4 regions of the Mycobacterium adipatum genome follow, and region 1 is predicted to be linked to each of the others. Evidence: predicted binding sites of a transcription regulator. Region 1 holds the regulator's gene; each other region holds the start of a gene.
The links. Region 1 encodes LexA, which represses DNA repair genes until DNA is damaged. Its sites were predicted from a motif close to CGAACANNTGTTCG; they were not measured.
Positions count from the first base shown of each region.

Region 2: the regulator LexA is predicted to act here: its motif matches at 2,809-2,822, upstream of A7U43_RS11195 (HNH endonuclease signature motif containing protein).
Region 3: the regulator LexA is predicted to act here: its motif matches at 2,859-2,872, upstream of A7U43_RS19695 (HNH endonuclease signature motif containing protein).
Region 4: the regulator LexA is predicted to act here: its motif matches at 3,490-3,503, upstream of A7U43_RS21980 (HNH endonuclease signature motif containing protein).

Region 1 is NZ_CP015596.1:3,948,524-3,954,106, reverse strand. It holds gene A7U43_RS18760 (acyl-CoA dehydrogenase family protein) at 1-1,044, shown strand, start outside; gene A7U43_RS18755 (LGFP repeat-containing protein) at 1,160-3,229, shown strand; gene lexA (transcriptional repressor LexA) at 3,237-3,911, opposite strand; gene A7U43_RS18745 (LysM peptidoglycan-binding domain-containing protein) at 4,133-4,630, shown strand; gene nrdR (transcriptional regulator NrdR) at 4,706-5,167, shown strand; gene A7U43_RS18735 (PhzF family phenazine biosynthesis protein) at 5,169-5,583, opposite strand, start outside.
Region 2 is NZ_CP015596.1:2,353,236-2,358,818, forward strand. It holds gene A7U43_RS11190 (CaiB/BaiF CoA transferase family protein) at 1-1,294, shown strand, start outside; gene A7U43_RS11195 (HNH endonuclease signature motif containing protein) at 1,343-2,659, opposite strand; gene A7U43_RS11200 (hypothetical protein) at 2,926-3,291, opposite strand; gene A7U43_RS11205 (NAD-dependent epimerase/dehydratase family protein) at 3,288-4,265, opposite strand; gene A7U43_RS11210 (NAD-dependent epimerase/dehydratase family protein) at 4,262-5,332, opposite strand; gene A7U43_RS11215 (mycofactocin-coupled SDR family oxidoreductase) at 5,336-5,583, opposite strand, start outside.
Region 3 is NZ_CP015596.1:4,145,964-4,151,546, reverse strand. It holds gene A7U43_RS19705 (cytochrome P450) at 1-854, shown strand, start outside; gene A7U43_RS19700 (flavin-containing monooxygenase) at 851-2,779, shown strand; gene A7U43_RS19695 (HNH endonuclease signature motif containing protein) at 3,025-4,326, shown strand; gene A7U43_RS19690 (thioesterase family protein) at 4,461-5,276, opposite strand; gene A7U43_RS19685 (SMP-30/gluconolactonase/LRE family protein) at 5,296-5,583, opposite strand, start outside.
Region 4 is NZ_CP015596.1:4,635,478-4,641,060, reverse strand. It holds gene A7U43_RS21990 (zinc ribbon domain-containing protein) at 1-956, shown strand, start outside; gene A7U43_RS21985 (DUF732 domain-containing protein) at 968-1,912, shown strand; gene A7U43_RS21980 (HNH endonuclease signature motif containing protein) at 2,037-3,371, opposite strand; gene A7U43_RS21975 (hypothetical protein) at 3,608-3,892, opposite strand; gene A7U43_RS21970 (hypothetical protein) at 4,006-4,221, shown strand; gene A7U43_RS21965 (hypothetical protein) at 4,267-4,692, opposite strand; gene A7U43_RS21960 (TNT domain-containing protein) at 4,753-5,583, opposite strand, start outside.

The DNA.
Region 1 (5,583 bases):
AAGGCCAAGATCGTCGACCGCGAGGTCTGGCGTGAAGCCGGTAAGCAGGGCTTTCTGGGCATGGCCGTTCCGGAGGAGTTCGGCGGCGGCGGCAACCCGGACTTCCGCTACAACGTCGTCATCACCGAGGAGACCGCCGCGGGCCACCACAGCGGACTGGGTTTCACCCTGCAGAACGATGTCATCGCGCCGTACCTGATCGAACTGGCCACCGAGGAGCAGAAGCGGCGCTGGCTGCCCGGATTCTGCAGCGGCGAAGTGATCACGGCGATCGCAATGACCGAACCCGGTACCGGCAGCGATCTGCAGGGCATCAAGACCCGCGCCGTCCGCGACGGCGACCACTACATCCTCAACGGGTCCAAGACGTTCATCACCAACGGCATTCACGCCGATCTGGTGATCGTGGTGGCCTGCACCGACCCGGAGAAGGGCGCGCAGGGCTTCTCCCTGCTGGTGGTCGAGCGCGGGATGGCGGGCTTCGAGCGGGGACGCCACCTCGACAAGATCGGCCTCGATGCCCAGGACACCGCCGAACTGTCCTTCACCGATGTGCAGGTTCCGGTGGAGAACCTGCTCGGCCAGGAGGGCATGGGCTTCCTCTATCTGATGCAGAACCTGCCCCAGGAACGCATCAGCATCGCCGTGATGGCCGCCGCGGCGATGGAGTCCGCGCTCGAGCAGACCCTGCAGTACACCAAGGAGCGCAAGGCGTTCGGCAAGCCGATCGGCAGCTTCCAGAACAACCGGTTCGTGCTGGCCGAACTGGCCACCGAGGCGACCGCGATCCGCATCATGGTCGACGAGTTCATCCGGTTGCACCTGGACCGCAAGCTCACCGTCGATCAGGCGGCGATGGCCAAGTGGTACAGCACCGAGGCGCAGGTGCGTTTGGTGGACCGCTGCCTGCAGTTGCACGGCGGCTACGGCTACATGCGTGAATACCCGATCGCGCGGGCATTCCTGGACTCCAGGATCCAGACGATCTACGGCGGAACCACCGAGATCATGAAGGAGATCATCGGCCGCGGCCTGGGGGTGTGAAGGTCCGACACGCATAACGCGCAGGTGGCGATATCCCACGACTTCGTGGTCGGCTGACGCAAAGTTGACGAACGCGATACTTTCGTGTGGTTTTGCACGACTTCGGGGAGGACCGATGACCAGGCAGCGATCCCGGCTTAGCAGGATTGCCGGGCGGCTTGCGGTAGGGCTCGTGAGCGCCGGATTGTTCGCGTCGGTGTTGATGGCGCCGCCGGCCGTCGCCACGCCGGAAAGTGATGCCGACGCGGCGATCACCGCGGCCTGGGAGACCGGCGGCGGTGAGACCGGTCCGCTGGGCCCCAAGGACGGTGGCGTCTACCCGGCCGGTGACGGTTTCGGGCAGAACTTTGCCTCGGGCAAGATCTTCTTCACCCCCGATACCGGCGCGCATATCGTCTCCGGCGCGATCCTGGAGAAGTACGAGTCGCTCGGCGGTCCTGCCGACAGTGACCTGGGCTTCCCGACCATCGACGAGGGCCCCGGCCGGGCGGCCAACAGTCGCAACTCCACCTTCAGCGCGCCGGACAAGCCGGTCATCTTCTGGACGCCGGACACCGGTGCGCGGGTCGTGCGCGGCGCCATCAACCAGGCCTGGGATGCGCTCGGGGGTTCGGCCGGAGCGCTCGGCGTACCCAGCGAGGATGAGACCACCAATGGCGATGTCGTCACCCAGAAGTTCACCGGCGGTGAGATCTCGTGGAACCGCAAGACCAAGGCCTTCACCACGGTGCCGCCTGAGCTGGCAGGTCAGCTCGGGGCCATCGAGGTCCCCTCGGACGCCACCTCTGCCATCGCCGCCGCCCGCCGTGCCGCCGGCGGCGCACTCGGGCCGCTGGGCGCCGAGGAGGGCGCGCAGTACGCGATCGGCGCCGACGGCGTGGGGCAGAACTACGCCGGCGGCAAGATCTTCTACAGCCCCGACACCGGCGCCAACGTGGTCACCGGACAGGTGCTGGCCAAGTACGAGAGTGTCGGCGGGCCGACCGGCGATCTGGGGTTCCCCACCACCAGCGAGGCCGATGGCGGACTGACCCCGCAGAGTCGGGTGGTCGAGTTCGCCGCGGAGGACCAGCCCGTCATCTTCTGGACACCCGATTTCGGCGCCGTCATCGTGCGTGGCGCGATGAACGCCGCATGGCAGAAGCTGGGTGGCGCCACCGGTGAGCTCGGGGCGCCGAAGGCCGACCAGACCGAGAACGGCGATATCGTCAGCCAGCAGTTCAACGGTGGTTCGATCTCGTGGGACCGGGCGGCCAAGAAGTTCAGCACCGAGCCCGCCGGTCTGCAGTCTCAGCTCGCCGGACTCGAGGTGCCGGGCGCGGACGCGCCGCAGGCCCCGGCGGACGGGCCGCAGGCCGACGGCGATTCCGGCAAGGGCGCCAGCTGGTTCTCCTGGTGGTGGCTGCTCGGCCTGATCCCGCTGCTCGGTGTGCTCGCGCTGATCGGCGTCGCGGTCCTGCGTAACCGCCGTCCCCGCGACGGTGACCACTTCGGTGACGGCCACTTCGACGACGGTCACCACGACGGTGAGGATCCCTACGAACGCGGCTACAGCGGCGGATACGGGGACCGCTACGAATCCGGGTACCCCAGCCGCCCGGAACCGGCTCCCTACACCCCGCAGAGCCCGTGGGCGTCGGCGCCGCCGGCCGAATCCGGCACCGAGGACGGTGACGACTACAGCGGTGACGACTACGCCGACGAGTACGACAGCGACGAGTACGACGGCGACGGATACGACGGCGACGGATACGACGCCGACGACCACGACGGCGAACCCGCCGCGGAGCGCGATGTCGACGCCGACGATCTCGAAGAGCTCGACGCCGAGCAGGATGCGGTGCTGAGTTTCGACGACGACCCGGACGCCGTGGACACCGCGCCGACGCGGATCGAGTCACCCACCGCGGTGATCGCGCCGCCGCAGACCGCGTACGAACCGGATTTCCCGAGTGGGCGTCACGCCGCGATACAGGACGACGAGCCCGAGGACGCCGGATGGACCTCGATGCGGCTGGCCACCGGTGACCGCTACCGGGCGCCGGAGGGCTACCCGATCAAGGCGGACACCAAGACCGGTTTGTACTGGGCTCCGGGGAGCCCGGGCTACCGCGACACCGAGGCCGAGATCTGGTTCGCCAGTGAGGAATTCGCCCGGACGAACGGATTCGTCCGGGCGGACTGAGGGTCCGTCAGATCTTGCGGATCACGGTGACGACCTTGCCGAGCACCACCGCGTCGTTACCGTCGATCGGTTCGAACGCCGGGTTGTGCGGCATCAGCCACACCTGACCGCGGGTTCGCTTGAAGGTCTTCACGGTCGCCTCGCCGTCGATCATGGCCGCGACGATATCGCCGTTCTCGGCGACGTTCTGCTGGCGGATGACCACCCAGTCGCCGTCGCAGATCGCGGCGTCGATCATGGATTCGCCGACCACCTTCAGCAGGAACAGCGAACCCTCGCCGACCAGCTCGCGGGGGAGCGGGAAGACCTCTTCGACGGCCTCTTCGGCCAGGATGGGGCCACCCGCGGCGATCCGGCCGAGCACCGGCACGAATGTCGGTTCGGGGAGCGCGTCCGACCCGGCCACATCGGTGGTCACGATGGGGGTCACCACATCGTCGGAACCGCGCACGTCCACGGCGCGGGGCCGGTTCGGGTCCCTGCGGAGGTAACCCTTGCGTTCCAGGGTGCGTAGCTGGTGCGCCACCGACGAGGTGGAGGTCAGGCCGACGGCGTCGCCGATCTCACGGATGCTCGGCGGATACCCGCGACTGGTCACGGAGGTGCGGATGACCTCCAGGATGGTGCGCTGACGCTCGGTCAGGCTGGAGCGTGCCTCAGGGGTTTCGGTGCTGTCGCTCATGTGCCCGAATGTAGTCGCCACCGCACAGATAATCAAACATGTGTTCGAGGCGTGTCGTGTTCGCCCTCGGCCCGGCGGGTGGCCGCGCGGGACGCGTCCACTTGTCGGTGCCCCGGTCTATCGTTTCGCAACAGTTCGATCACATGTTCTATTCATCGAACACATGATCGACTAGCATTCGAACACAGAAGCGAAAGACCCCTACTCGGAGAGGCGCTCAGATGACGATTCTCGAAGCTCGCCCGGACACTCGGCACAGTGCGTACGCCCCGGCTCGGTCGCCGCGGCCCGCAATGGCCGCCGAGGTGTGGCCCCTGCCCCGCGACGTCGTCGTGCGCCGGCGTCGTGTCCCATCCTCGCGCCGCCCCGGTGGTGCACCCCTGGGCCACCGCGGCAGCGGGGTGCTGATGTCCCGCGCCTCGCACCGGCGCCGGCCGATCACACCGGCCGCCACGGTGCTGCTGGCCCTGCTGGCCGGCGCAATCACCCTGTGGCTCGGGCTCGTCGCCCAGCTGGGCGGTCCCACCGAAGAGCCCGTCCAGCTGCCCACCCGCCTGTCGGTGGTGTACGTGCAGGACGGTGAGACGCTGCAGCACATCGCCCACCGGGTGGCCCCGGATGCGCCCGCGGGCCAGATCGTCGAGCGCATCCGCGAGCTCAACAAGCTCGAAACAGGCACGGTGCAGGCCGGGCAGACGCTCATCGCACCGATCGGCTGACGCGTGCTCTGCGGTACCCAGGTAGGCTCGACGACATTCGAACTGGTCGATCTGCGGTGCGGCGAAGGAGCGGTGATGCACTGTCCGTTCTGTCGTCACCCGGACTCACGTGTCGTCGACTCCCGGGAAACCGATGAGGGTCAGGCCATCAGGCGTCGCCGGTCCTGCCCGGAATGCGGCCGTCGATTCACCACGGTCGAGACCGCGGTGCTCGCGGTCGTCAAGCGCAGCGGGGTGACCGAACCGTTCAGCAGGGAGAAGGTCATCAAGGGTGTGCGCCGGGCATGCCAGGGCCGACAGGTCGACGATGATGCGCTCAACCTGTTGGCACAACAGGTCGAGGACGCCGTGCGGGCCGCGGGTTCGCCCGAGATTGCGAGCCACGACGTGGGACTCGCGATCCTCGGCCCGCTCCGCGATCTCGATGAGGTCGCCTATCTGAGGTTCGCCTCGGTGTACCGGTCCTTCACCTCGGCCGACGATTTCGAACGGGAGATCGAGGCGCTGCGCGCCCACCGTGTCTCCACCTCCGGCTGATTCAATCCAGTCGGACGCCGGCGTCGGCTACCACCCGGCCCGCGATCTTGACCCAACCCGCCGGGTCCCACCACGTACGAATCTCGGAGCCTCTGCCTTGGGTGATGAGCAGATCTCGGCTCAGGTGGTCGGTCATCCGTACCGCCGCCGCGCCGGTCGCCTCGTCCTCGGCGATGCCGAGGTGCGGCGCAAACATCCGGGACCGCAGAGCGCCCCGGCACTCGTCCGTCCACGCCCAGAGGTAATGCTCGACGTCGTCGGTGTAATCGGCGGTGTCGGCGGCCAGCACCTGCTCGACCGACTCCAGGTGGTAGATGGCCATATCGGGTGCCCAGTCCGATCGGGCGCTGATCACGGTCCACTCGCCGTCGGCTTCCGGCAGATACTCCACCTGCACCAGACCCGCCGGGACGTGC
Region 2 (5,583 bases), 1.6 Mb from region 1:
ACGCCCGGAACCGCAGCAACCGTGTGACCGGGACCGCCTGCCGTTCAGTGGCATGCGTGTCCTGGACATGACCACCTTCTGGGCCGGCCCGTCGTGCACCCACATCCTGGGCATGCTGGGCGCCGAGGTGATCCATCTCGAGTCGACCGCGCGCCCCGATGGCACCCGGCTGATCGCGGGCATTCCGGCCAGTGAGGAATTGTGGTGGGAGCGCTCGCCGATCTTCTCGGCCCTCAACACAAACAAGAAGGGGTTGACACTCGACTTCCAAACCGAGCAGGGCCGCGATCTGCTTCGCCGCCTGATCGGTACCTGCGATGTGGTGGTGGAGAACTTCACTCCTCGGGTCATCGACCAGATCGGTTTGGACTTCGAGGCCGTGCGCACCATGCGCGACGGCATCATCATGCTGCGGATGCCCGGTTTCGGCCTGGATGGTCCGTGGCGGGACAACCCGGCCTTCGCCTACATCATCGAGGACGCCACCGGTCTGAGTTGGCTGACCGGCTTCCCGGATCGCACCCCGTTCGAGCCGTATGCGGTGGGCGACCCGAACGCCGGGGTGCACGCCTTGAACGCGCTGCTGCTGGCACTCGAGCACCACCGCCGCACCGGCGAGGCGGTCCTGGTCGAGGCGGCGATGGCCGATGCCGCCCTCAACATCGCGGCCGAACAGGTGATCGAGTTCTCCGCGTACGGGGCTCTGTTGCAGCGCGACGGTAACCGTGGACCGGCCGCCGCGCCGCAGAACATCTACCGCTGCGCCGATATCGACGAGTTCGGCCGCGCCGACAGTTGGGTGGCGATCGCGGTGGCCACCGACGCGCAGTGGATCGCCCTGCGGGACGCATTGGGCGCACCCGACTGGGCCGCGGCCGGGGCGTTGACCACCCGCGCCGGCCGAGTGGCGCAGCACGACCTGATCGACGGACACCTCGCCGCGTGGTGTGCGACCCGCGCCGGCGACGAGATCGTCGAATCACTCTGGCCGGCGGGGGTTCCCGTGGCGAAGGTGATGCAGCCACACCGGCAGACCGAGCTGCCGCAGCTACGGCACCGCCGGTTCTTCGAGTTCGTCGGCCACCCGGTGAACCCAGCCGCGCCACACAGCACGTTGCCGATCGCGCTGTCACGAGGACCCGCGGAACTTCACCGCACGGCGGCACCGTTGCTCGGCGAGCACAATGACGAACTGCTCACCCAGCTGGGCCTGTCGCCCGAAGAGATCCGGGCACTGCGGGAGGACGGCGTGATCGGCTCCGAGCCCGGTGCCCGCCGGACGGCGGCACGCTAGCCGGACCGGCTCTCACTGTTCAGTTTTCAAGGGGCGTCGAGGCTCTGGTTATGCGGCGGCCGATAGGTCGGTCATGGTGCGCCGGGCGTGTGAGCGCAGATGCTCCGGTTCGGGCTCACCCGGCTTGTGCGGTGGGATGAACCAGGGGTGGCGGTCGCGGCCGAGGTAGACCTGCCAGCCACCGTGGTGGATCAGGCTGTGGTGCAGCCGGCACAGCAGCACCCCGTTGTCCAAACTCGTTGACCCACCGTCGCTCCAGGGTTGGATGTGGTGGGCGTCGCACCAGGACACCGGACGACCGCACCCCGGATGCGCGCAGCCCCCGTCGCGCACCCCGAGCGCTTTGCGGATCGCCAGGGTGAACAGCCGCTCCGCGCGGCCGACATCAAGCGGCACCCCGGAGAAGTCGACGATCACATTGGTCAACGTCGAATCGCATGCGATCAGATCCGCGGTCGCGGCGCTGACCGGTCCACCGAACCCGAGGGAATCCACCGCCTCCTCACCGCGCTGCCCCGGGCGAATGAGCGTGACGTGCGGTAGCACCCCACCGGACATCGGTCGCGTCGACTGCGACAGATAGGTGCGCAGGATCTGCCCGACCGCATCGCCACGGCGTTTGTCGATGGAGCGGGGGTCCGGCGACCCGTCGGGCAGTGGGACAGGCCGGCATAGCGGATCCAGCGCCGCACACAGCCCTTCCCCGGTTCCGACGTCGAGGTTGAGGGTGGCCTCGTATCGGCCTTCCTCGTCCAGGACGAGGGTCATCGTGTTGAGGTCGGCGTCCTCGGCTACCGGTACCGCACGCTCCTGCGGCGGTAGATCTGCGGTGCGGTCGATGGCGATCGCCCGCGCCTTCTTCCCCACCTCGGCCGGGGTCGTCTGGGTCATCAGCTTGGTCACCACACTCGCCCGATCATCCTCGGACAGCTCGGTTCTGGCATTGATATGCGTAACGCCTTTGCCGACGGCGTCGGCGAACTCGATCCCGATCCCACCCAACCGTTGCGCGGTGGTCATCGCCGGCAACAGGTGCGCCGCGCGGCCCACCCGCACCGCCCGCACCGCCGCCCCAGGCGCCATCCCCAGCAGACTGAGCAGATCGGTGCCCGTCTTCAGGTGCCGCCGGGCCGGGATCCCGGCCCGCTCCGCAGCGGCCACCGCCGAGGCGATGACATGGTCGGCCAGGTTGCGTACCGTCACCGCCCCGGCCAACACCGCCAACAGCGCGTCGTCATCGATCATTGGCCGCGGACACTCCAACAGATGAAACAACGTCCGCTGCGCATCGTCGGCCGGCATCTCAGCCGGAGCCAGATCATCGATCAACGCATCAACAAAACAATTCACATCGGTGGCGTCCATAAGGGACCCAACCTTTCGGACAAGGCCAACACACACGCTCCACAGGGGCACTATGGCTCGATCACACCCTCGTCAGGGTCGGTCGAACCTTCTCGACGGCGTGGTGCCGCCGACACGGGCTCACCTGGAGAGTGGGAGCCACTTCGCTTCGAACTTGTGTTCGAGTCTACGCTGGAAATGCAAGCCGTGCAAGTACTTTCTTGAAGACCTCGGTGACCGGCCCGAGTCAAGACTGCGAAGCGCTTTCTGCGCAGATTCCGGTGTGCCTATTGCTGAGTCCACTGTGTGCGCGTTGTCCGGGCGGCCGCGACGCGACTCGGTATGCGCCGGGCGAACCCGTCGACCCCGGCGTCGGCCACAGAGTCGCGGCGCGGATCGTCGAAGTCGCGGGAGAACTTGACGAACAGCTCGGTCGGCGGTTCGGGTTGCAGATACTCGACGTCCAGCTGCGCGTTGCGCCCGGTGCTGCTGCCGCCGCATTCGGAGAACCGGGTCACTGTCGTGATCCGGTTGTCGGAGGGCAGCGCCCCGAGCCGATGCATCGCGGTGGTCAGAAAGTCGGCGCCACCGACCCGTAGCGCATCCGGTTCGGCAGGGAAGAGCAGGCCGTCGGCGGAAGCCCAGCGTGTCATCGGCCTCGGTCGGCGAAGAAGCGGACGGCCCGCTGGATGGAGTCGCGGACAGGTTCGGGCTGCCAACCCAGCTCGCGCACCGCCTTGGAATGGTCCAGCCTGCCCATGTTCTCGACGATGCGCAGGCCGGCGGTGGCGAACGGCAGGTCACGGTTCACCACCCGGGCGGCGAGATCATTGATCCGGGCACCGGCGTAGAGCACCGGAAGCGGGATACCGATGCGGGGAGCTCGCACACCGCCGGCCTCGGCCGCCACGGCATGCAGTTCCTGCGAACTCATGAAGCGATCAGAAATGATGTAACGCTCGCCGATTCGGCCTTTCTTGGCGGCCAACAGCATGGCGCGGGCGGCGTCCTCGATGCCCACCACCTCGAGGGAATAGCCGAAGTAGAACGGAAATCGGCCGGCGGCCACCATGGCCAGTGCTCCGCCGTGTGGCGTCGGCTGCCAATCACCGGGACCGTAGGTGGTCGAGACGCACATCGCCACGGCGGGCAATCCGCGGGTGCGGGCGTACTCCAGTACCAAAGCCTCGGCAGCCCGGCGGGATTCGATATAGGGCCCGCCGCCGGTCCAGTCGGCTTCGTCCTCTTCGGTGACCGGTCGGTCGGTTCCGGCGGCCAAGGTGCCGACGGTACTGGTGAAGACGAACTTCTCGATACCGGTCGCCAGGGCCATGTCGAGGACCCGGCGCAACCCTTCGACGTTGGTGCTGAACAGCGTGCCGGGATCGCGTAGCCACGCCCGGGCATCGACCACGCAGTAATAGAGGACGTCGACGTCCGTCATCGCGGCACGCAACCCGTCATCGTCGAAAAGGTCGCCATAGCAACGCTCTACGTCCAGGCCGTCGATGCCGCGGGTGTCGCTGGTGCGGCGCAGCAACACCCGGACACCGTCACCGCGCCGGGCCAGTTGACGGGTGACGTGGGATCCGAGGAACCCGCTGGCGCCCATCACCAGGGCGGTCATACCGGCGCGGAGTCGATGCTGGTGTCCCCGAGCCGGGCGCTCAGCGCCCCCCACGGATCGGCATACCGACCGGGTGCACCACGGTAGGCGCCCTGCCGTTTCACGAACGCCCGCGCGAGCGGGGCGATCAGCCGGGAGGGGTACCGCTTCCAACCGGTCTGTACCCGGATCTCGTCGAGCATCTCGGGCCAGGAATGGTGTTGGAACTTCAGCAGTTCCTGCGCCCTGGTGGTGTCCATCCAGTCGGTGATGAACCAGTCGTCATCACTGTCCGGATCACCCGGGCGGCCCGCAGGCAGCACCCCGGGCATCCCGCGCGCCGCCGCCAACGCCGCGCCGACATCCCCTTGGCGCATACGGTGGGTTTCGTCACCGGCGATCAGCAGTATCTCGCCGACCGCATCGGCGACCGTGGCCGCGGCGAACGCACTCGCCACATCCCGGACGTCGACCATGTGGATGCGATTGTCGGTCGGCAGCGCACTCTCGAAGTACAGCGCGTCCATGGTGAACGGAAGCGCGGACAGATCGGTGCTCATCACCCCGCCGAGCCGCAGCACGATCCACGGCAACGACGAGGCCCGCACGTACGCTTCGGATTCCAACTTGTGCTGCCCGTACAGTTCGGTCGGCCGCGGGGGAGTGTCCGCGCGCACCGGGTCCGGATTGCGGTGGGGATTGCGGGATCCGTACACGGCGTTGCTGGACGCCTGCACGAACCGTGGAGGTTCGGCGGCGGCCGAGGCGATGTCGACCAGGGTTCTGGTGGCATCGACGTTGACCCGACGGGCCAGTGCCCGGTTGCGGTAGATCGGCGGCGGGATCACCGCGGCCAGATGGACGATCGCCTCCGGAGCGATCTCGTCGATGAGCCGCTGCACCTCGCCAGGTGCGGTCAAGTCGGCCCACTGCGCGCGGGCGCCGCTCGGAAGGTCTTGCGCCTTGGCCCGATTGGCCTCGGTGCCGAGGTCGGTGGCGACCACGGAGCGGCCCTCGGCTGCCAATGCCCTGACAGTCGCCGACCCGACCAGTCCGAACGCCCCGGTGACCAGGACGGTGTCGGACATCGGCTACTTCAGGCAGCTACCGGCGTCGACCGGCAGCGTGACGCCGGTGACATACCGTGCCTCGTCGGACGCCAGGAACAGCACCGCGTTGCTGATGTCCACGGCGTCCACCCAGGGGATGGGCAGGGTGTGGAACAGCTGGCAGATGGGTGCCATATCGTCGGGGCCCGGGTTCTCCAGGTCGGGCCGGAACATCTTGAACGTGCCCTCGTTGTGCAGCATCTGGGTGCTGACGTGGGTGGGGTGCACCG
Region 3 (5,583 bases), 200 kb from region 1:
ATGCCGTCGCCATCGTCGATGACCTCGTCGGCGCCGGCGACATCGATTTCGTCGAAGCATGTTCGGGACGGCTACCGATGCGGACGATCTCGGACATGCTTGGGGTGCCCGTAGCCGATCAGCCCGCGCTGGCCAAGGCCGCCGAGAAGCTGTTCAGCATGAGCGATGACGAATACTCTTCACTCGAAGAGCGTGCCGTGGACACCATCAACGAGATCATGCTCATCTCGAACACCGGTGTGGAACTCGCCAAGTTCCGCCGCGCCAACCCGGGCGACGATCTGATGACCAGCATCGTCAACGCCGAAGTGGACGGGCACCGGCTCACCGACGAGGAGATCGGGGCGTTCCTCATCTTGCTGGCTTCAGCGGGCAACGACACCACCAAACAGTCGACCACGCACGCGATGCTGGCACTGGCCGCCAATCCGGGCCAGCGGGATTGGCTGATGGAGGATTTCGAGAGCCGGATCGGGACGGCCACCGAGGAGTTCGTACGGTGGTCCACCCCGGTACTGCAATTCGCCCGGTTCGCCACCCGGGATGTCGAGATCGCCGGGCAGCAGATCAACGCCGGCGACAAGGTGGGGCTGTTCTACTGTTCGGCCAACCGCGACGAGAGCGTGTTCGCCGACCCGCACGCGTTTGACCTGAGCCGTTCACCCAACCCGCACGTCGGCTTTGGCGCGGGTGGTCCGCACTTCTGCCTGGGTAATCAGCTGGCCAAGAGTGAGCTGCGAAACATATTCCGCGAGTTGCTGACCCGGCTGAAGACTATCGATCTCGGTGAGCCCGACCTGTTGTACAGCAGCTTCGTGCACGGCATCAAACGGCTGCCCGCGCACGTGCGATGAGTACGCGCCACCTCGTCACCGAGTCCATCTGCGGTGTCGACGACACGGCCATCGCCGCGGCTCTCGAACAACTTTCGGTGCCGGCGCTGATCGCCTCCGTCGTGCAGATCACCGGTGACCCCTCCATCATCCGCGGTCCGATACGCCCGGTGCAGTTCGTGCAGAACGAATTCCAGGGAATGCTCGACGAGCAGAGCAAGGCTGCATTGCGGCGTACCGCGCTGGCTGCGATCTGCGCGTGGCGCGACGCCGGGTGTCCGCCGGCGCCGCCGCCCGAGACCGCAGTGATCCGCGAGTTGATGGACTGGATTGCGTGCGAGCCGGTGCCCGATGACAACGCGGCGCTATATCTGGAGGAGATGGACCTGCACGGCCGCAACCCGCGTGCCATCGCCGTGCACGGGTTGGAGTCGCCACCGGGCTTCTCGGTGCTCATCATCGGGTTCGGCGCCTCGGGTCTGCTGGCCGCGATCCGGCTGCGGGAGGCCGGAATCCCGTTCGAGGTCGTCGACAAGAATCGCGATGTCGGCGGAACCTGGTTCGAGAACAGCTATCCGGGCTGTCGAGTCGACGTCGCGAGCCACTTCTACTCGTACTCCTTTGAGCACGTCCGCGATTTCAGCGCCTACTACACCCGTCAACCCGAGCTCCACGACTACTTCCGTGCGGTGATGAAACACCACCGGATCGACGATCATGTGACCTGGGGCCGGGAGGCCACCTGCGCGCAGTGGGATGACGAGACGAAGCGGTGGACGGTGACACTGCGCGGTGCCGACGGATCAACCGAGCAGCGCAGCGCCTCGGCCGTCATCTCCGGCGTCGGCTTCCTCAACCGGCCGCTCATCCCGGAACTACCCGGTCTCGAAAGCTTTGCCGGACCGGCTTTCCACTCTGCCCGGTGGGACCATGCGGTGAATCTGAGAGGTAAGCGGGTCGCCCTCATCGGGGCCGGCGCCAGCGGCTTTCAGATCGGACCCGCGATCGTCGACGAGGTCGAAAGTCTGGTGGTATATCAGCGGACTCCGCAGTGGATGGCGCCCAACCCGCGCTACCACGCGGCCGTCACCGACGGTGAACGGTGGGCGATGCGCCACCTGCCGGGCTATGCGCGTTGGTACCGCTTCATGCTGATGTGGCAGTCCAGCGACAAGATGCTGGAACTGGTTCGGGCCGACCCGAACTGGCACGACTTCCCGCGCACCGCGAACGCGTCGAGCGCCGCCCGGCGTGAATTCTTCGTCAACTGGATCGAGGAGCAGGTCGGCGACGTTCCCGACCTCGCCGCCAGGGTCACCCCGGAGTATCCACCGATGGCCAAACGCATGCTGCAGGACAACGGCAGCTGGTTGCGCTGTCTCAGGCGTGAGCACGTGTCGCTGGTCAATGAGCCGATCACGGAAATCGATGAGAACTCGGTCAGTACCGCCGCGGGGCGCCACGACATCGACGTCATCATCCTGGCGACCGGATTCCGGGCCTCGGAGGTGCTGTGCCCGATGCGGGTGATCGGGCGTGACGGTGTGCCGATATCGGAGGTGTGGGACGGCAAACCCGGCGCTTTCAACGGCATTTCGGTACCCGGGTTCCCGAACTTCTTCATGATGGCGGGGCCGGGGACCGGGCTGGCCCACGCCGGCAGCGTGATCTTCATGCTGGAATGCCAGATGCGCTACATCGGTTCTGCGCTGCGAACATTGATCGAGCGGGGCAAACGCACCATCGAACCGACCGCCGATGCCTACGCGCGCTACAACCGCGAACTTCAGGACGAGGTCGCCACCCTGATGTGGGGCCACCCTTCGATTGAACACTCCTGGTACAAATCACCCGATGGTGGTGTGTACGTGCTGAGTCCGTTCGGGTCGGTGGAGTACTGGAAACGCACTGGTGTGCTCGCCGATACGGATCACCTGCTGGGCTGAGACCAGCGAACTGTCCCCAAGGCCCTCGGAGATTTTCTTGCGCAGGGCCCTTGCGCGGGGCCGTGATTCGGCGTAGCATCGAACATAAGTTCGAATGTGACGTAGCTCCCGGATGACGGTTCGTTGAGCTGCAGACCGCGACTTCGGTCGCCGCGAGGTTCGTTGCGTCCTGCGGGACTTAATGAACCGTAGTACCAACTGATCGTGCCCTTGTGTGGGCACCTTCTGTGAAAGCCGGTATCCCTATGGACGCCACCCATCTCGACTCATTTGTTGATGCGTTGATCGATGACCTCACCCCTGCCGCCGTGCGGGATGGGGATCGCACCCTGTTCCACCTCCTGGACAGCCCCAGGCGGATTCGTGATGACCAGGCGGTGGTGGCGGTGCTGGCGGCCGCGGTCACCCTGCGCAACCTGGCCGACCATGTGATCGCCTCGGCGGTCGCGGCCGCGGAGCGGGCCGGGATCCCCGCCCGGCGGCATCTGCGCACGGGGGCCGATCTGCTCACCAGTATCGGGGTCGCTCCGGGTGCGGCGTATCGGGCGGCGCGGGTGGGGCGGGCGGCAGAGGCCCTGCCGGCGTTGACGGCGCAGCAGCGTCTCGGTGGGGTCGGGATCGAGTTCGCCGACGCCGTCGGCAAGGGCGTCGCGCATATCGAATCCCGTGTCGCGTTGTCCGATGACGAGCGCGCCGAGGTTGTCAGGGCGCTGATGGTTCAGACCACTCCGTCGGGGGTGGACAAGACGGCCCGCGGGATCGCCATCGAGAAGGTCAAATCCCACCCGGTCGACGACACAGCGGTGCCAGTGGCGGAGAACACCGACCTCAACGACATGAGCGTGGTGCCGACCGGCGACGGTCGCCTCAGCGCGACCCTGGATCTTGATGTGCTCACCGGCGAAGAACTGCTCGCCGCCCTGGACCCGCTGTGCCGGCCGGTCCCGCTGCCGGACGGATCCCCGGATCCCCGACCGGTCGGGCGGCGCCGCGCCGACGCCTTCGGGCAGATCCTGCGCACCTACCTGTCTGGTTCGGGGCGCCCGATGAGCGGTGGGGTGCTCCCGCACGTCACCCTCATCCGCCCCACCACAGCCCGTGTGGACTTCCTCGGGTTCGGCGGGCCGATCAGCACCGCGACCGCGGAGCTGATCGCCTGTGACAGCACCCTCACGACGGTGCTCGTCGACGCCGCCAGCGCACCCCTGGACGTGGGACGCAGCGAACGGCTCTTCACCCCCGCGATCCGCAAAGGCCTGGCGGTCCGCGACGGCGGTTGCGCGCACCCCGGCTGCGGGCGGCCGGTGTCCTGGTGCGACGCCCACCACATCATCCCCTGGGAGCATGGCGGCACCACCAGCCTCGACAACGGGGTCCTGCTGTGTCGGCTGCACCACACCGCCATCCACCACGGCGGCTGGCAGGTCTACCTCGGCCCCGACCGCCACCCCTGGTTCATCCCACCCCATGCCCCGGGCACACCCGAGCCGGCGCACCTGCGCTCGCACGCCCGACGCACCATGACCGACCTACCCACCGCCGCATAACCACACCTGCACCGCACCTTGACAACTGGACAGAGAAAACCGCCCGCACAGCGGGTCCGGCGGCACAACACCCCGCCGGACCCGCCACGGCGCACCGGGACACCACCGAAGCGGACCGCCCCAGCGACTCCGCTCTAGCGACTCTGCCTGCGGCGCACCAGCACCGACTGCTGGATGGCGCCGACGGCACCCTGCTCGTCGAACAGCGTGCCCAGTGTGGTGCCGATACCGTCCGGCCCGTAGCTGGTCTCGGCGCGGATGCCGATCCACGATCCTTCCGGCACGCGGTGGATGTGCACCACCAGGTCGGTGTTGAGGAAGGTCCACTGCCGGATGTCGATCTTGGCGCCGATTCCGTTCGCATCGTCGGCGACCGCAAACAACCGTTGCAACGGTGTCATCGTCTCGCCCTTGACCACATCGACCGTGGGACGTATCCAGGATTCACCCGGTCCGTCAGCCAAAGGTATTGTCAGCCAGCGCCAGTCGACGCTGTGCAGATAGTTGCTGTCCCAGTCCTTGGCCATGTCCCGACTGCGGGCCTCGGCCAGCGACCGCAATGCCGGCGCGGGCGAATGCAGCATCTCGGTGGTGTCCTGCTTCTGCAACCGCCAGCCGCTGGCGCGCGCGACCGGTCGCGGCGAGCCGTCCGGGCCGGGAGCGAACATCTCGGCGGTGATCAACTCGATCTGCGCACCCGAGCGCTCGCGGCGCGACCGCACCCACAGATCACCCTCGGCGGGCACCGGGCCCAGCAGATCGACCAACACGCGGCTGAGCCGGGTGTCCTCCCGCTGCTCGCAGCGTTCCAGCGCACGCACCAACAGCGCCGACGGCGGGGCGCCGTGCTGGATGGATGCCGACCAGGTACTGCGCACCAGGTCGGTGGCGGCGAATCGCTCGCCGACGGGGTCGTCGGCGTCGAGGAGTTCGTAGTAGCAGTCGGACACGGTTGTTGTCTCCAGTGGGTCAGGGAGCGGGGATGTCGACGCCGATCACGTCGAGCGTGGACAGCGTGGTGCCGACCAGGCGGTCGGGGTAGGCGTCGGTGGCCGACAGCAAGAACAGTGCGCGGTCTTCGGGGCCGCCCAGCGCGCAGGCGATCGCGGTGCGATCACCCATTTCGATACGGTCGGTGACGCCCTCGGCGGTGATGCGGTCGAACCGATGGGACAGTGTCATCGCGGTCCACACGCCGCCGTCGGCATCCACCGCCAGCCCGTCGGGCGGACCGTCCAACCCGGCGGCGAACACCCG
Region 4 (5,583 bases), 690 kb from region 1:
GCACGGCCCAATCCACACGGCGGCTCGGGTTGATCGTCGGAGTCATTGCCGCGGTGGTGGCGACGGTCGCCGGTGTGACCGCAGCGGTGCTGTTCACCAGGTCGCCGGGGGATGAAGCCAGTCCGGATTCTGGGGGATTCGGTGCCGGCACGCCGCCCGCCGCACCCACGCAGGCTGTGTGTACGGAGCCACCCATTCTGGAGACTGAGTCGTTCGATATGACGGCCGAGGGGATCAAGATCGGTGCAGCCTTCTTCTCGGGATGCGCCGGCGGTGACGTCGAAGCGGGCAAGGCGGTCCGGGTGACGGTGGCAGACGGCCAACGAGATATCGCGGCAGGCGAGTTCGATTTCTCGGCATCGCCGGTCGAGATGAAGGCCGGCGTGCCGGACCACCGCACGCTGGTGTTTCCGCACGGGATGTACTGGAGGACTCCCGACATGGTGGGTGGCAAACCGACGCTCACTGCGCATCGGTCAGAAGACCGCACAGCGACGCCGGTTGCTTCGAAGTCGGGCGCCGAGGAGCTGGTCGCTGTCGGACCCGCGGATCCAGAACACGGGAGCGTGGACGGTGTGGCCAAGGCGGTTCTCGGGGAGTTGCGGGACGCCGACTTTGCCGATCTGCGAAGCAATGCGTTCAACCGATGGGTACCGCAGGTCAGTTCGAAGCGGGCCGGTCTGGTGGTCGACGGCCGGGCGCTGACCGACGCCGACGTGCTGCGCGATCATCTCAACTTTCGGCAGCGATTCGGCCAGGCTCGCCTCGTGTACTCGGGTCAGTGGTCGACCTTCAGCGACACCGATTGGTGGGTGACCGTGGTCGGGCCTTCGTGGACCTTCCCCGAGAACGCCAACCAGTGGTGCGACGAACAGGACTTCGGGGTCGACGACTGCTTCGCCAAGTTCATCAGCTCCATGTTCGGCCCGGAGCGCACCACGGTGTACCGAAAGTGAGTGACGCGACCATGGGATTCTGTGTGTTCTGCGGGGCCGCGCTCAGCGACTACTCGCGGTGCGGATCGTGCGGCGCCGTCAAGGTGGGCGACACCTGGCATGAGGCGGCGGTCCCCGTCGTCAGCGAGGCCAGTGACACCGGGTGGCGGCCTGACCCGACCGGACGGCACGAAGGCCGCTATTTCGTCGGTGGGCAGCCGACAGACCTGACTCGCGACGGCGGTGGCGAGACGCTCGACCCGATCGGAAAGCAACAGCTGGAAGGCGCTGTTGCCGAGTCTGATTCACGTCCGGTGCAGAAGGAAACCAGCAGTCGACGCCGAATGTGGCTGGTGGCGTCGTCGGTGATGGCGATGGTGGTGCTCGCTGCTGCAGGTGTCGGTGCGTACCTGTATCTGAACCACGAGCAGGTCAACCCTGATGAGGAGTATCTCAAAGCCCTGAAGCAGTCCGACTACTCGGGCGAATTCAATTCGGATGCCAACGCGGTGGCCCACGGCAAGCAGGTCTGCCGCCAACTGAGCGCGGGTGCTGCGCAGCAAGGAATGCCCGCCGATGAGATTGCGGTGCAGCACTTCTGCCCGGAGTTCAGTGAAGGGTTTCACGTCCTCGAGACCGCGACGATCACCGGTAGTTTCACCCTCAACGACGACTCGCCGAGCACCTACTCGCCGTCGATCGATGTCGACGGGTCTGATTGCGAAGGAACGGGCGGTTACAGCGACGTCAACGCCGGCACGCCCGTCACCGTCAAGAACGGCAAGGGCGAGATCCTGACGACGACTTACCTGGAGCAGGGGCGAGGCGGTCGGTACATGTGCACTTTCGGGATCACCTTTGAGATCACGGAAGGGCAGGATCGCTACGTCGTGAATGTAGGGCGACGCGGTGAACTCAGCTTCTCGTTCGCCGAACTGAAATCCAACGGTGTGTCGTTGGTGCTCGGCGGAGGCTAGTTGGCAGGCCCGTGGGTCACGGCAGGATTCATCGTGGCGGGTCCGGCGCCGTGATCTTCGCCGGTTCCCGCCGCGTGTGCGTTCTCTGTGTAGTTTTCAAGGTTCCGTGAAGCTGATGCTGAAGCTATGCGGCGGCGGGCAGATCGGTCATGGTGCGCCGTGCGTGGGATCGCAGGTGCGCAGGTTCTGCTTCACCGGGCTGGTGGGGCGGGATAAACCAGGGATGCCGGTCTGCGCCGAGGTAGACCTGCCAGCCGCCGTGGTGGATGGCGGTGTGGTGGAGCCGGCAGAGGAGTACTCCGTTGTCGAGGCAGGTGGTTCCGCCGTGTTCCCACGGTCGGATGTGGTGGGCATCGCACCAGGACACCGGTCGCCCGCAGCCGGGGTGCGCGCAACCACCATCACGGACCGCCAACCCTTTACGGATATGGGGCGGGAAGAGCCGTTCGCTGCGCCCCACATCCAGGGGTACGCCCGAGTGGTCGACGATCACCGAAGTCAGAGTGCTGTCACAGGCGATGAGTTCGGCGGTGGCGGCACTGACGGGCCCGCCGAATCCCAGTGTGTCCACGCCGTGTTCGGCGGGCCGGATCACAGTGACGTGCGGGAGCACACCTCCCGACATTGGGCGCTGCGAATTCGACAGGTAGGTCCGCATGATCTGCCCGAACGCCTCCGCGCGACGCCGCCCGACCGGGCGGGGGTCCGCTGATCCGTCGGGTAGCGGTACGGGCCGGCACAACGGATCGAGCGCTGCGATAAGTTCTTCGCCGGTGAGCGCATCGAGGTCCAGGGTGCCGGTGATACGTCCTTCGCCGTTTACGGCCAGTGTCATGTCGTTGAGGTCGGTGTTCTCCGCGACCGGTACGACATCCTCGGACGAGGGTGCCGCGGCGGCCTTGTCGATGGCGATCGTGCGAGCCTTCCTGGCCACATCCGACGGGGTGGTCTCGATCATCAACTTCGTCACGATGTTCGTGCGGTCGTTGTCGGACAAGGGGACCCGTTCGGTGATGTGAGTGACTCCCTTGCCTACGGCGTCGGCGAATTCGATCCCGACCGCACCGAGGCGCTGCTGCTGAGTCAGCGCCGGCAGGGAGTGTGCTGCGCGTCCGACCCGCACCGCCCGCCACGTCGCACCCGGCGACATCCCCAGTTGGGCGAGTAGGTCCGCGCCGGTGCTCAGGTGCTTGCGGGCCGGGATGCCGGCCCGTTCTGCGGCTGCGACGGCCTGGGCGATCACATGATCGACCAGGTTGCGCAACGTGACCGCGGCACTCAATACCGCGAGCAACGCCGGTTCATCCACGATCCGGCGCGGAGATTCCAGAAGATGACATAACAGCCGATCGGCACCGTCCTCCGGGACGGCTGCCGGGGTGAGGTCGTCGATGAGCCCATCGATGACGTTATTGAGATAGGTGGCGTCCATGGGGATACCGACTTTCACAGAAGGCACGCACAGCGCACGATCAGTCAATACAGCCCGACTGGACCCCGAAGGGGCAGTCGAACCTGGCGGCGACCGTAGTCGCGGTCTGAAGCTCACCGGGTGAAGATGGGAGCCCCGTCGCATTCGAACTTGTGTTCGAGTATATGCCGGAAATGCAACCTGCGCAAGGGTTTATGTATCAGGATTTCAGTCGCGGTTCCGGTGGCCAGGTGGCGACACGTCTGTGGCGAAACAGATCAGGGTCAACTCGGATCCGGCGTCAGCGCGGCCGCCAACATCCTGGCGGTCAGCGCGACCATGGCGTCGCGGTCCGAGCCGGTTGGTCGCTGCAGCGCGATGCGCAGGCAGGCGCTCGAGGTGACACCCATCGTGACGAACACCAGATCCTGCAGTTGATCGGCGTCGAGGTCCGGTCGGGCGCGACCGGGGATGGCGCTGCCCAGTGGCAGCAGGCTGCGTTCGATCTCGTCCATCGCGGTGTGATTGAGGTAGGCGGGGATGTCGAAAGATGAGAAGTTCAGAGCCAAGGAGAAATCGATGAGAAATCTTGTTGTGGTGGCGGCATTGGTCGGTGTTGCGATCGCGATGAGCCCCGCCTGCGTCGGCGGAGCCGTCCTGGACTATGCCGAACCTGATTGGCATGGACCTGCAGGGTGCGCAGGACGCGATCCAGTCGGTGAGCGGCGGGCAGGTTTGGTTCAGCAGTTCGACCGACCTCACCGGTCAGGATCGTGCGCAGATGAGCGACCGCAACTGGCAGGTATGCAGCTCGACGCCGGCGCCGGGTGGCACGTTCACCGTGAGCACCAAGATCGACTTCGGTGTGGTGCGGATCGATTCCGAGGAGTGCCCGTAGCCCGCAGTCGTACCTTGACGCGCGGGCCCTGCGGTGCGCGCTGTGTCAGCCAAGACCTGCTTCAAGCATCTGCTCGACCTCTTCGATGGACAAGGTCATCCAGTGGCTCGCGATCGTCGCCCTCGATAATGGCAGGATTGCGACTCCGGTAGCGGCATGCAGTTCCACCACATACTCCCGATCGGTGGGCTCGACTCTTACGCCGGGCGCCATTCCAAGTGAGTTGAGGCGCACGCCGAGCTGCTCAGCGCGGAGGACACTGCGCGCCACCGAACCCCACGTCCAAATCAAGTACTTTTCCGCCAGTTCAAAGGTAGAGAATCTCGCCGTATCGTCGTAGCGTTTGCCGCGATCGTCAACCTCGTCGATTACCCACCAGGTGCCTTCTCGCCTAAGGAAGAATGATTCATCCGCGGACTTGAATCGGATGAGGCAATCTTCGTCGGCCTCGGATACAGATACGTCGGTCATACCTGACAGCCGTGTCCATTTGATCCACTGCTCCGTTAGCCGTGTGAAGTTCGACATTTGTTATCCGACCTCTCTCAAGAAGCCCGAGTCGACCAACGCTTGCGTCGATGGCCTCTCGCTGCCTGGCGCGATGATGCGGTACTGCGTGCCGCCTCCGGGCTGATGGAACCAGGGCGCTACCTGAGATTCCTCGATACGCCATCCCGGTGGGAGCTTAGATGGGTCCGCGACGACGTACTGGAAGTATGGTTTGGTGGCGCTGTCAGGCGGTAGAGCGCGCTCCGCAAAGGGCACGCCATCCGGTGACAGATACGCCCCGCCCGGATAGCCAAAGCGATCGATTGCGGTGCCCGCAGGTAACTGGGCGTTGTCGATGACAGTGCCTTGTATCGCATAGGGCTTGTCGGGCAGGGAGTCATCGGGGTAGAAAAGCCCGCCGTCGGGATTCGTGAACTGCGGACCGGGTGGCGTCGGCTCATAGCCGTCGAATATCGGCGAATCCGCGGGTAATGGATGCGGTACCGACGGGCTCGGCGTTGGCGCGTCGGGGCTGTGACTATCACCGATGAACGGCGAAGAGTCGCCATGAAGGGGAGTCGGGGTATCGAATGAACTTGTCGGAGCCGGCCCGTCGATCAGATCGTCGGGGATCCCTGGTCCGTCAAGCGCTCCCGCCCGTGCGATAAGAGCGCCTTCACCGCCGAAGATCAAACCTGGCGTGGCGACGGCGCCGTCGGCCGCCTTCTCGCCCAGATAGTAGGCAGCACTGGGAGAGTTCAGTGCATGTTGGATCTCGTCCACGGCCGCGCCGAACGGGTTGGTGAGTTGGTCGTGCGTACTTACGGCGAGCTCGCGCCATGACTCCAGCACTCCGGGAGCACCGGGGCCGCC